2 regions of the Salinivibrio proteolyticus genome follow, and region 1 is predicted to be linked to the other one. Evidence: predicted binding sites of a transcription regulator. Region 1 holds the regulator's gene; the other holds the start of a gene.
The links. The regulator CRP, encoded in region 1, controls carbon source genes, mostly activating them, when cyclic AMP is high. The targets are predictions, from matches to a motif close to TGTGANNNNNNTCACA.
Positions count from the first base shown of each region.

Region 2: a site for CRP is predicted at 3,023-3,038, ahead of mlc (sugar metabolism global transcriptional regulator Mlc). Genes of this name have one in related genera too.

Region 1 covers NZ_CP114584.1:274,483-280,349, forward strand. The annotation lists gene N7E60_RS01310 (type 2 periplasmic-binding domain-containing protein) at 1-706, opposite strand, end outside; gene crp (cAMP-activated global transcriptional regulator CRP) at 836-1,468, opposite strand; gene N7E60_RS01320 (phosphoribulokinase) at 1,720-2,589, opposite strand; gene N7E60_RS01325 (YheU family protein) at 2,649-2,867, opposite strand; gene N7E60_RS01330 (hydrolase) at 3,015-3,977, opposite strand; gene N7E60_RS01335 (TIGR02444 family protein) at 3,964-4,509, opposite strand; gene N7E60_RS01340 (ABC transporter ATP-binding protein) at 4,452-5,867, opposite strand, start outside.
Region 2 covers NZ_CP114584.1:1,702,495-1,708,361, reverse strand. The annotation lists gene N7E60_RS08090 (methyl-accepting chemotaxis protein) at 1-1,525, opposite strand, end outside; gene queD (6-carboxytetrahydropterin synthase QueD) at 1,775-2,137, shown strand; gene queE (7-carboxy-7-deazaguanine synthase QueE) at 2,214-2,879, opposite strand; gene mlc (sugar metabolism global transcriptional regulator Mlc) at 3,144-4,358, shown strand; gene sstT (serine/threonine transporter SstT) at 4,470-5,687, opposite strand.

The DNA of each region.
Region 1 (5,867 bases):
CGTCTTGATAGGCGGCCGCAAAGGCATCGTTGAGCATGGTCGCTACCTCTGGGTTTTGGGGCGATACAAACAAGAACATTGGGAAGCGATAGATCAGCATTAAGTGCGGATCAACCAACAGATTTGTATATTGAGGTCGCTCTGCCAGCTCGCTAAAAGGTTCGATAAGCGCACGCGGGAAGAGGTCGGCCCGTCCGGTATCGACGCCTTTAAAGATATTCTCAAAGCTTGAGATTTCTCGAACCCGAAATCCCGCCGACTGCAAGACCTTCACATCCGCCCAGCCTTGCCCTTGGATCATGGTCAGACTATTGAGCCCTGCTTGGTCACTGATTTGTGCAAGCTTGGGTTCGGTGGCTTGATTGGTAATGAACAAGCGATGGCCTAATAGACCCCGAAAGACTGGATAACGGATGGGAAGTAACTCTGACTCAAGGGTACGGTCGGCCCCGAGCCAATCTACCGTCAGTCGTCCTTGTTTTAGCATTTCCACTTTACGAGACTGAGAGCCAATTTGGCCTTGAAAGGCCTGTAAAGTGACAGACTCACCCGATTTTTCCGCTAAAAACTCAATCAAGTCGATAGCGTATAAATCGAGGGCAGAGCCAGCCCGTGGTTCTGGATGGACAATGGTGATATTCGCCGCAGCAGTTGAAGAAACCGCCGCGAGTAGCAATGCAGCAAGGGTTTGACGTAAGCTTCTCATAAACGACATCCTGTTAATCAGTTGTTAGATGGGTCGTTTCTGAAGTGTAGAACTTAGGTAATGAGTTTCCAGTCAATAAAAATAAAAAAACCGACGCAAAAGCGCCGGTTTTGTCGCAACACGCGAGGATTAGCGTGTGCCGTAAACCACAATGGTTTTACCGTGAGCTGAGATAAGGTTCTGCTCTTCCAGCATTTTAAGGATACGCCCAACCGTCTCACGCGAACAGCCAACAATCTGACCAATCTCTTGACGCGTGATCTTGATTTGCATGCCGTCAGGGTGAGTCATGGCGTCAGGTTGCTTCGCCAAGTTCAGTAGGGTTTGCGCAATGCGGCCGGTCACGTCCAGGAAGGCAAGGTCTCCCACTTTCTGGCTGGTCACTTGCAGGCGACGCGCCATCTGAGAGGATAGACGCATCAAAATGTCTGGGTTAACTTGGATCAGCTGGCGGAATTTCTTGAATGAAATTTCTGCCACTTCGCAAGGTGATTTCGCACGTACCCATGCGGTGCGCTCTTGGTCCTCTTCGAACAGACCAAGTTCGCCGATGAAGTCACCTTGGTTAAGGTAAGACAGGATCATCTCCTTGCCTTCTTCATCTTTGATTAGTACGGCCACAGAACCTTTCACGATGTAGTACAAGGTCTCCGCCTTTTCCCCTGCATGGATCAGAGTACTTTTGGACGGGTACTTGTGAATATGACAATGTGAAAGGAACCACTCGAGTGTAGGGTCTGTTTGAGGTTTTCCTGGAACCATATAACTTATTTCCTCTGCATGTGTTGCCCGGCAACGACGTCCTGTCTTTGTCTGAATGGAAACCCATCAGTCCAATGCACAGAATACGAGGTCTTGGCGCAGGCTACAAGCTCACTGTATGTTAACAAGAGTGTATCTTTTTTCTATCTGGATTTCTTGATTTTGATCTAAGCCAACCGCCTAAAAAATCGGCAAAAATGTGGCTAAGATCACGACCTGAGAAGTAATACACGTTAAGTGCGCTACGGCGGTTAACCTATCTTGCCTTTCTCAATCAACTGTTGGATCAAGGGGCGAATAATCAGCTCCATCGCAAATCCCATTTTACCGCCGGGCACGACCAGCGTGTTGTGCCGAGACATAAAGGCGCCACTGATCATTTGCAGTAAATAAGGAAAATCGACGTTCTTCATGCCACGAAAGCGGATCACAACAAAGCTTTCGTCGAGTGAAGGGATCCCTTTTGCATTCAGCGGGTTGGATGTGTCTACGGTCGGGACACGTTGGAAGTTAATATGTGTGCGAGAAAACTGCGGCGTAATGTAGTGTAAATAATCATCCATGGAGCGCACGATCGAGTCCGTGACAGCCTCGCGGGAATGGCCTCGGTCGCGCGTATCGCGGACAAACTTTTGAATCCACTCCAAGTTAACGATAGGCACCATGCCGATCAGTAAATCAACATGTTGGGCGACATTGACGTCACCATCCACCACCCCGCCATGCAAGCCTTCATAAAATAATACGTCGGTATTTTCAGGCAGATCTTGCCAGGGGGTGAAAGTGCCCGGCATTTGGTTATAAGGCACGGCTTCATCAAAGGTGTGTAGATAACGACGGTATTTACCTGTGCCTTGTTCGCCATATTCTTTAAAAAATTGCTCAAGGCGTGGGAAATCGTTGGCCGTGGGACCAAAGTAGCTAATATGACGACCTTGTTCACGGGCTTTACGGATCTCAACATCCATTTCTGGCCGCGTGAAGCGGTGAAAGCTATCGCCCTCTAACCAAGAGGCTTTGATGTTCATCATATTGAACATCTTACGAAACGCTTCGGAGGTCGTGGTTGTGCCTGCGCCGGATGAACCGGTCACAGCGATGATTGGGTGTTTAGCCGACATGACGAGCCCTGTCATTGATCAGTCTGAATTTACACCGCAGCCCACAAGGGGAGGCGGTGTTACGGTCTGAGATCGCGCTGACGACGAATATCCACTGTCTCATGCAGCTCAGAGTATACAATCACGGCGTCGCCGGATTTTAATTGTTCACGCACTTGTTCAACTTTCTCAGCAAAGCTGACTTCCTGCTCACCGTAATCTGTCCCTTCCCGCAACACAAAGTGTTCAATTAAATTGGTCAAGGTCTCGGCTGGCACAGATTGCCATGGAACCATCATACTACATCACCTTTTGCTGACATCGGGATGGCACGGACGCCATCTCCATGCTTAGGTTGTGAATTAGCTCCCATTTTACCGAATTATGCGTGTAGGTGCAGTGTGTCTATGTCGATTTAGTCACAATTTATCGTGACGATTGGGGCATCAGGTGTCGAGTTGCTCAGCTATCCACGCGGGCACTGCCTCTTCCAACCATAAACGCGGTGCACGCCAATGGCCAGTGACAAACCCAACATGTCCGCCATGGTCAGTGAGTTGATAGCGTATATTGGCCGGTAATGGCGTGGTTGGGATCACCGCATCAGTCATAAAAGGATCGTCTTTGGCATGAATGATGGTCAAAGGGGCGCGGATCGCAGGCAATACGGATAAGCCACTGCATTGCTGGTAGTAATGATGTGCGTCCTCAAACCCATGCAGTGGTGCGGTGACGGTTTGATCAAACTCGAATAAGGTCGAAATACGGGGCTGCTCGCCAGCTTGCCAACGACCCACTTGGGCGTGTCGCGTAAGCTTATCTGACAGGGTTTGTCGCATTGAGCGAAGCAGGTACGCTTGGTAGACACGTGAGAATCCTTGCTGAATGCGTAACGAGCAGGCGGCAAGGTCTAAGGGGGGTGACACTGCGCAGCCGCTGGAGACAATCGGATCATCCGCATACTCTGCCAAATAGCGCACCAGCATGTTGCCGCCTAGCGATACGCCCACGGCATGAATGGGATGCTGAGGATAACGCATGCGTAATGTGGTCAAAAAATAGCGCGCATCCTGTGTCTCGCCTGAGTGATAAGTGCGCGGGACGCGGTTTAAGCGGCCACTGCAACTACGAAAGTGCATCACCACACCGCACCAGCCTTGGCGCTGAAAAGCAGCCAGTAATCCATTCGCGTACGGGTTATGAAAACTGCCAGCGAGGCCATGAAAAAGGGTCACTATCGGTTGGCCGGGCTGAGGCGTCTGCGTCCAAGCGAGATCGACGAAATCACCATCCGGTAAATCCAGCTGCTGCCATAAAGGAGAGATCACGGGTTGCCGCCGCATCAGCCGTGGCATGATGGTTTGTAGATGAGGATTACGGGCGCTGGGAATCGGTTCAAAGGGCGTCATCAGCGTCTCCTTGCTCATCGTCTTTGATCACACTGGCGCGCAGAGCGGGATAGAGCGATTTGGCCGAGGGCGAGAGCTGACGGCAATAATACGCCAACGGCGAGGGCGACTCGGTCAGCCATGTTTGTTGATTCAAGGCGTGGATGAGGTCTTGTTGTTGGAACTTCTCGAGGCTGAGCTCGAAATTCAGCATTTTTTTATATTGTCCCGCGCCAACGCGCGGTTTGATATCGCGACGTAGGTTGCGGTAGGCAATCAGCAAATGCTCAGAGCGGCTGAGCGATTGTTTAAGTTGGCTGAGGCTCTCTGGGGCAAGGCCATAGCCATGGCTTTCCAGCCAAGCCAGCAACAGGGCAAGGTTGACGTTGCCCTGATGCTGATCTTGCAATTTAAGACACGCCTGTTTGACGTCTTGCTTGCCATAGTGTTGCAAACAAAACTGCCACAGGTCGGCTGCATTCGCTTGGCCGGGAATTAGGCTTGATTGAATGCCGCCTCCATGGCTTCCAGTTCTTCCTGTCGCTCCATCCATTCTTGCTCTACCTCTTCCAGCGCTGATTTGGCATCAGCCTGGCGTTGTAATTGTTCCGCGAGTTGGGCTTTTTGGTCTGCGCCATAAATTGTTGGGTCGGCCAGTTTGGTCTCTGCATCGGCAATAATGGCAGAGAGCTGTTCGATTTTTGTGTCTAGGCTGTCAATTTTTTTACGAAGTGGCGCGGTTTTTTGGCGAAGTTCGGCCTCGCGACGCTTTTGTGCCTTACGATCGACCTGACGTTGCTGGGGGGCGGCTTTGTCATCGGCGTTTTGTTTTTTACTTTCCGCGCGGTCGGCACGCTGTTGCTCGCCAAGCCAGCGATGGTAGTCGTGTAAGTCACCGTCAAAGGGTTGCACCGCGCCGTTGTCGACAAGATAAAGATCGTCGGTGGTCGCGCGCAGCAAAAAGCGATCATGGCTTACGATCACCATCGCCCCTTCAAACGATTGTAGGGCAAGCGTCAAGGCTTGGCGCATATCTAAATCAAGGTGGTTAGTCGGTTCGTCAAGCAGCAGCAGGTTTGGCTTTTGCCACACCAATAACGCTAATACCAAGCGAGCCTTCTCGCCTCCCGAAAAGGGACCAATGGTCTCAAGCGCTTTATCACCCTGAAAGCCAAAGCGCCCTAAGAAGTCACGTAGCGTTTGCTCGGCTGTGGTGGGCGCAAGGCGATTCATATGTTGCAGTGGGGTTTCGTCAATGCGCAACGTGTCGAGTTGATGCTGCGCAAAATAGCCAATTTTTACCCCTTGGGAGTAACTGAGCTCACCGGCCATGGCTGGCAAGGTGCCAGCAAGGAGTTTGATCAGCGTAGACTTACCCGCACCATTGCGGCCCAACAAACCAATACGCGCGCCAGGGACCAGGTTGAGGCGGATATTTTCCACAATCGGGGTCTTGTCGTACCCCGCAGCGACCTTATCCATCATCAAGATAGGATTTGGGAGCGCATCTGGGGTGAAAAAGGTAAAGCTAAATGGATTATCGTATTGCGCCGGTAACACCTTTTCCATCCGCTCCAGTGCCTTAATCCGGCTTTGCGCTTGGCGCGCCTTTGAGGCTTTATACCGAAAGCGGTCGATGTAAGATTGCATGTGGGCAATCTGCTTTTTTTGCTTTTCAAACTGCGCTTGTTGTTGCGCCAGCTTCTGCGCCCGCATCTGCTCGAAGTGGGAATAATTGCCCGTGTATTCATTTAGCTGTTGATGCTCAATGTGAATAATGCGGTTGACCACAGGGTCAAGAAAGTCACGGTCGTGAGAAATCAGTACCAAGGTACCGGGGTATTGCTGCAGCCATTTTTCTAGCCACATCACGGCATCTAAATCGAGGTGGTTGGTTGGCTCATCAAGCAG
Region 2 (5,867 bases), 1.4 Mb from region 1:
CATTCGCATTATTGGCGGTATCGTTAGCGTGATTTTGAATCCGGCCGACTTGCTCGAGTAAGGCGTCAGTCATTTGTGCTTGATGTTGGCTTTGTTGGCTAATGTCGTCCGTATTATTGTTCACGGTGGTCACTTGCTCAGCAATATCCGCCAAGGCGTCAGAGAGTTGCATCACCGTCTCGGCACGTTGATTCGCGCTTTCTGTGGTGGCTTCGACTGCTTGAGCGGAGGCTTCACTGCCTGAGCACAAGTTTTCAATAATGGTTTGGATTTCCCCGGTTGCATCATGGCTACGGCTGGCCAAGTTACGTACTTCTTCAGCGACCACGGCGAAGCCGCGACCTTGTTCACCAGCGCGAGCGGCTTCTATCGCCGCATTCAGCGCGAGTAGGTTAGTCTGCTCAGCGATTTCGCGGATCACGCCCAAAATGGTTGTCACTTGTTGGCTTTGCTGGTTTACATCCAAAATCTGGCTGCGTACTTGACCAATATCATCCATCAGTTTGCGGATATCATTGGCGGCGACGTTGGCCAGTTCACTGCCTTGATTGGCGCTACCGGCAGCAGACTCGCTCAATTGTGCAGCCTCGCTCGTACGGCTTTGAATGTCATGTTGATGTTGCTGAACATCGTTGATGGCCACAGACATTTCATTGGTTTCATGACGTTGGCTATCGGCGAGTTGGTCGGTATGCCCAGAGACGCGAATGAGGTTTAACGCTTCAGACGACAGCGTCTCTGAGGTACGTTGCACCTGTTGTAAGCTCGCAGAGAAATTATCGAGTAATTGGTCACAGCTGTTACATAACTCGCCAATCTCGTCATTGCGTTTGTCATTCAAACGCTCAGCCAAGTTTTTGTCGCGACTCGTCCGCTTCATAAAGGCCGATACATGCTTGAGGGGTGACACCACCCAACGACGGATCACAGTCAGTGAGATCAGAAAACCCAATACGGCGATACTGCCCATGATCCCGGCAGTGATCAGCATTTCTTTATCAATGGTGCCATAGAGCGGCTGTAAGTCATATTCGAGTCGAATAACGCCCAGCACGGTTCCCTCTTCGGCAACATGACATTGTAGGCAATTGGTCCCGCGATAATCACTGCTGGCTTTCATTGGCAGTGCCACAACCAACCCCTTGCCGGATTCAGAGTCAAAGGTTTCAACAATGGTCTCGCCATCAAGTGCACGTTGGTCAATATTATCTTTTGGGGCTTGTTCAGGGTTGCCTGGACCGAAAAAGCGGGTGATCGCTTCTGCCCGAATAACACGTGCCTCTTCAATACCTTTGTGTGAAAGCATTTTATCACGCAGTGTATTGCGTTGGCTGATTGTGCCGGTCAGCATCAACATATTCAGGCTATCGAAATAGTTGGATGCTTTATCGAGCGTTTGTTCACTGACTATCGAGGTCATCAGCGCTTTTTGCTGATGTGATTGATAGGCCAACGAGGTCACAAGCACCAGAGCGAAGACGAGAAAAAGCGAAAGGAGAAGTTTGCTCGCGAGAGTCATGCGCATGAGTCAACCGTTTGTTATTAAATTATATGTATGTCAATTGAATTCTGTCAGATCTATGTTAAACCGTGTCTCACCAGATGCCGCGATTCCCATATAAAATGTGTGATTTCATCGACGTAAATTGTCGCACCTTTGCGACGGGCAACGGTTTGCGTTGGCTATAATCGCGCTGATCTCAGGGATAGAGATTGTGTCGGTCAGGGAAGTTGAGTAGCATGCGCCATCTTGTTGTTGATGGGATTTGGCAGTATGACAACTGAACTGTTTAAAGAATTTACCTTTGAGGCCGCACACCACTTACCGAATGTGCCAGAAGGACATAAGTGTGGGCGTTTGCACGGTCACTCGTTTATGGTGCGTTTGTATGTTGAAGGAGAGGTTGACCCACACACAGGCTGGGTGATCGACTTCGCTGACATCAAAGCCGCTTTCAAGCCTATCTATGATCGTCTTGACCACTACTATCTCAATGAGATTGAAGGGCTGGAAAACCCAACCAGCGAAGTGTTGGCGCGTTGGATTTGGCAACAGGTCAAGCCAAACCTGCCTTTATTAAGTAAGGTAATGGTGAAAGAAACCTGTACCGCAGGCTGCACTTATCGCGGTGAATAAAAAAGAGCCGAGTATCATCACTCGGCCCTCTTATCGATACACTTCATATCGGCTAATACGATGGCTCCCATTGGCGCTAAGCAATGTTTAAATATTTGTGCGTTTGTATCGACAAGCGCCAGCCGCGCGCAATACAGGTATCAATACATAGCTTGGTGGCTCGCGGCTTTTGACTGACCGGTTGTAGCGCAATGGTTGCCTTCGGTGACGGTGGGCAGTGCTCAAGTAGGGTATCTAACTGTGCAATGTCTTTCTCGGTGCCCACAGGATGTTTGATTTCGTTCGCGCGCGCCATCGCACTGGCCAGTACCGGTAATTTGCCGCGCATATTGATTTTAGGTGATACCGTGACCCAAGTCTGCGGACTGGCTTTAACCTCGTACGTGCCACTGGTTTCAATTTGGCACTGACACCCAACCGCTTCTAGCGCCTCGGTTAAGGGCACCAAGTCGTATAGGCAAGGCTCCCCCCCAGTAATCACAATGTGTTTAGCCTGATAGCGTTGGGTGATTTCTGTCGCAATATCTTTCGCACTCAGCCAGCACCAAGCAGGCGAGTCTTCTGACTTATCGATAATAAATATCTTGTCTTGCTGATCGTTATCATCGGTTTCCCATGTTTGCTTGGTATCGCACCAAGCGCAGCCGACAGGGCAACCTTGCAAGCGGACAAAGACGGAGGGCACGCCAGTAAATGTGCCTTCTCCCTGAATAGTTTCAAAAATTTCGTTTACTCGGTACATCATGCTTTCTGGCGGTTCGATTCGACGGCGCATTATGCCAATTTATCCTCCGCAGATCTTGCTTTTTCACGATTGATTGGATTTTTACCATAGTTACTAAATCGTATGGTTTCGTGAGGCTAAACGCGATTTTCACACCTTAAAGTGATAGATATCACGCGGCGACCTTATTGTGCTTCACAATTAGTTCGCAAAGTAAAAAAATTCAATTATACGCATCATCATGAATAGGATCGCCAGATCCCAGCAGTAATAGGACAGGGCATGATTATTGGGCAGCCGGGGCATATTGATCATATCAAGCGCAAAAATGCCGGCACAGTGTACAACTTGATCGACCGCTTTGGGCCTATCTCGCGCATCGAGCTCTCCAAACGCAGCCAGCTGGCACCTGCCAGCATTACTAAAATTGTCCGTGAGCTAATGGACGCACACCTTGTCAAAGAAACACAAATTCAAGAAACCAGTATGCGTGGTCGACCCGCCGTTGGGTTGATGCTGGACAATGACGGGTGGCAATTCTTATCGATGCGTTTAGGGCGCGGTTACCTCACGATGGCTTTGCACTCGTTAAGCAGTGACATTCTGGTACAAGAGCGCCATGAGTTGGCGGTGATGCCTCAAGAGGCCTTGCTAGCGACCGTTGTCGAGTACGTTAAAGCCTTCTTTTCGCGTCATCATGAAGTGGTGGATCGCGTGACAAGCATCGCGGTGTCGTTGCCGGGTTTAGTGAATAGTGCGCAAGGAACGGTCATTCAAATGCCGCACTTTGAGGTTAGCCATATGCCATTGGGACCCGTCCTGCATCGAGAAACAGGATTACCGGTTTTTGTGGGTAATGATACCCGCTCGTGGGCGCTGGCTGAAAAGTTATTTGGTAACGCGAAAGAATCAGATAGCGCGGTGCTGATTGCCGTTCACAATGGCGTTGGGGCTGGGATCATCCTAGAAGGAAAAGTACTCCAAGGGCGCGTGGGGAATGTTGGTGAGCTGGGTCATATTCAAGTGAAGCCATTTGGTAAGCGATGCTTTTGTGGCAACTATGGCTGCTTGGAAACCGTAGCAAGTTTAGCCGCGGTCATTGAGCAGGTGGAAACCTTGCTCGCAGAGGGGCACCCTAGTCAATTGCGCGGTAAAACCCTCACTATCGACGCGATTTGTGATGCCGCCGTCGCCGGTGATGCGTTGGCGCAACGCGTGATTACAGAGCTTGGCCATCACCTAGGGACAGCGATCGCCATCGTGGTGAATTTATTTAATCCGGAAAAAATATTATTCGGCGGCGAGTTTAACCGGGCGAAATCGGTGCTCTATCCAGCAATCATGGAATGCTTAAAGACGCAAACCATCCCCTTATACAGCCAAAACTTAGTGCTAGAAGAAAGTTATTTCTACACGCAAGCGACCATGCCGGGCGCCGCGATGGTGAAACAAGCCATGTACGACGGCAAACTACTCATGAAGGTACTGGAAGGCTAAAGCTAGAAACGAGGCTATAAACGAAAAAAGCAGGTGCCAAGCACCTGCTTTTTGTGTCAAGCCTGAATGGGAGCGCTATCCGCCTTGTGCCGATAAAACGCCCTTTATGGCTTATCCGTTTTTACGCTCTTCACCCATACAGGCTGCGGCGGTAAAGACTACGTCTGTTGAGCTATTAAGCCCCGTTTCTGCCGAATCTTGCAACACACCAATGGTAAAGCCAACACCGACCACTTCCATAGCAATTTCGTGCGGGATACCAAACAAGTTACACGCCAGTGGGATCAGCAAGAGCGAGCCGCCTGCAACGCCTGAGGCACCGCACGCAGACACCGCGGCAACAATGCTAAGCAGAATTGCAGTGGCAATATCCACTTCAATTCCCAAGGTATGTACCGCGGCGAGTGTAAGAACCGTGATGGTGATTGCCGCGCCACCCATGTTGATCGTTGCCCCGAGTGGAATCGAGACAGAGTAAGTATCTTCATCAAGCTTGAGCTTACGGCACAGCTGCATATTCACAGGGATGTTCGCGGCTGAGCTGCGGGTAAAGAAGGCGGTAAGGCCACTTTCACGCAGGCAGCGGAAAACCAATGGATACGGATTTTGGCGCGTTTTATAAAACACGATCAGTGGGTTAACGATCAACGCGATCGTTGCCATACTGCCAAGGAGCACGCCAAGCAAATGAATGTAGCCAAGCAGCGCATCAAAACCACTTTGTGCCAAGGTGTTGGCGACAAGGCCAAAAATACCGATGGGCGCAAAACGGATCACGAAGCGCACAATCATAGACACGCCTTCAGACACGTCAGAGAAGACGCGTTTGGTCTCGCTTGATGCATGGTGTAAGGCAATGCCCAAACCAATCGCCCACGCGAGAATACCGATATAGTTACCGGACATCAGAGCGTTGACTGGGTTATCGACAATATTAAAAAGCAAGGTGTTTAATACTTGGGTAATGCCTTCCGGTGGCGCGACAGCTGCATCGGTTGCGGCAAACTGTAAGGTCGTCGGAAACAAAAAGCTCATGGTAACCGCGGTCAAGGATGCCGCCAGCGTGCCGAGCAGGTAGAGGAAAACAATCGGGCGCATGTTGGCGCGCTGACCTTTCTTTTGGTTAGCGATAGAGGCAGCAACCAAAACGAAGACCAAAATGGGTGCAACTGCTTTCAGTGCGCTAACAAAAAGCTTACCAAGTAAACCTGCTGTGCTCGCCAACTCAGGCGACAGATAGGCGAGTACGCCCCCAGCAAGAATACCTATAACGATTTGAAGTACCAACGAGTGACCTCGGCTGATACTGGCGAGTTGTGTTTGACTCATGTGTGTCTCACTTCACTGTGTTTTTTATCAATGGCTGTTAATGAATCGTTAGAAGTGGGGAATTAAACCAGTTTGATTCACCCTATGTAAAGTGAAAATTGATACTTTGCACTAGTTAGGTGGGATTCTGTCAGTCAGTTGGCATTAAATGAAAGTTTCTTTAGTGTAATTATTCTGTTA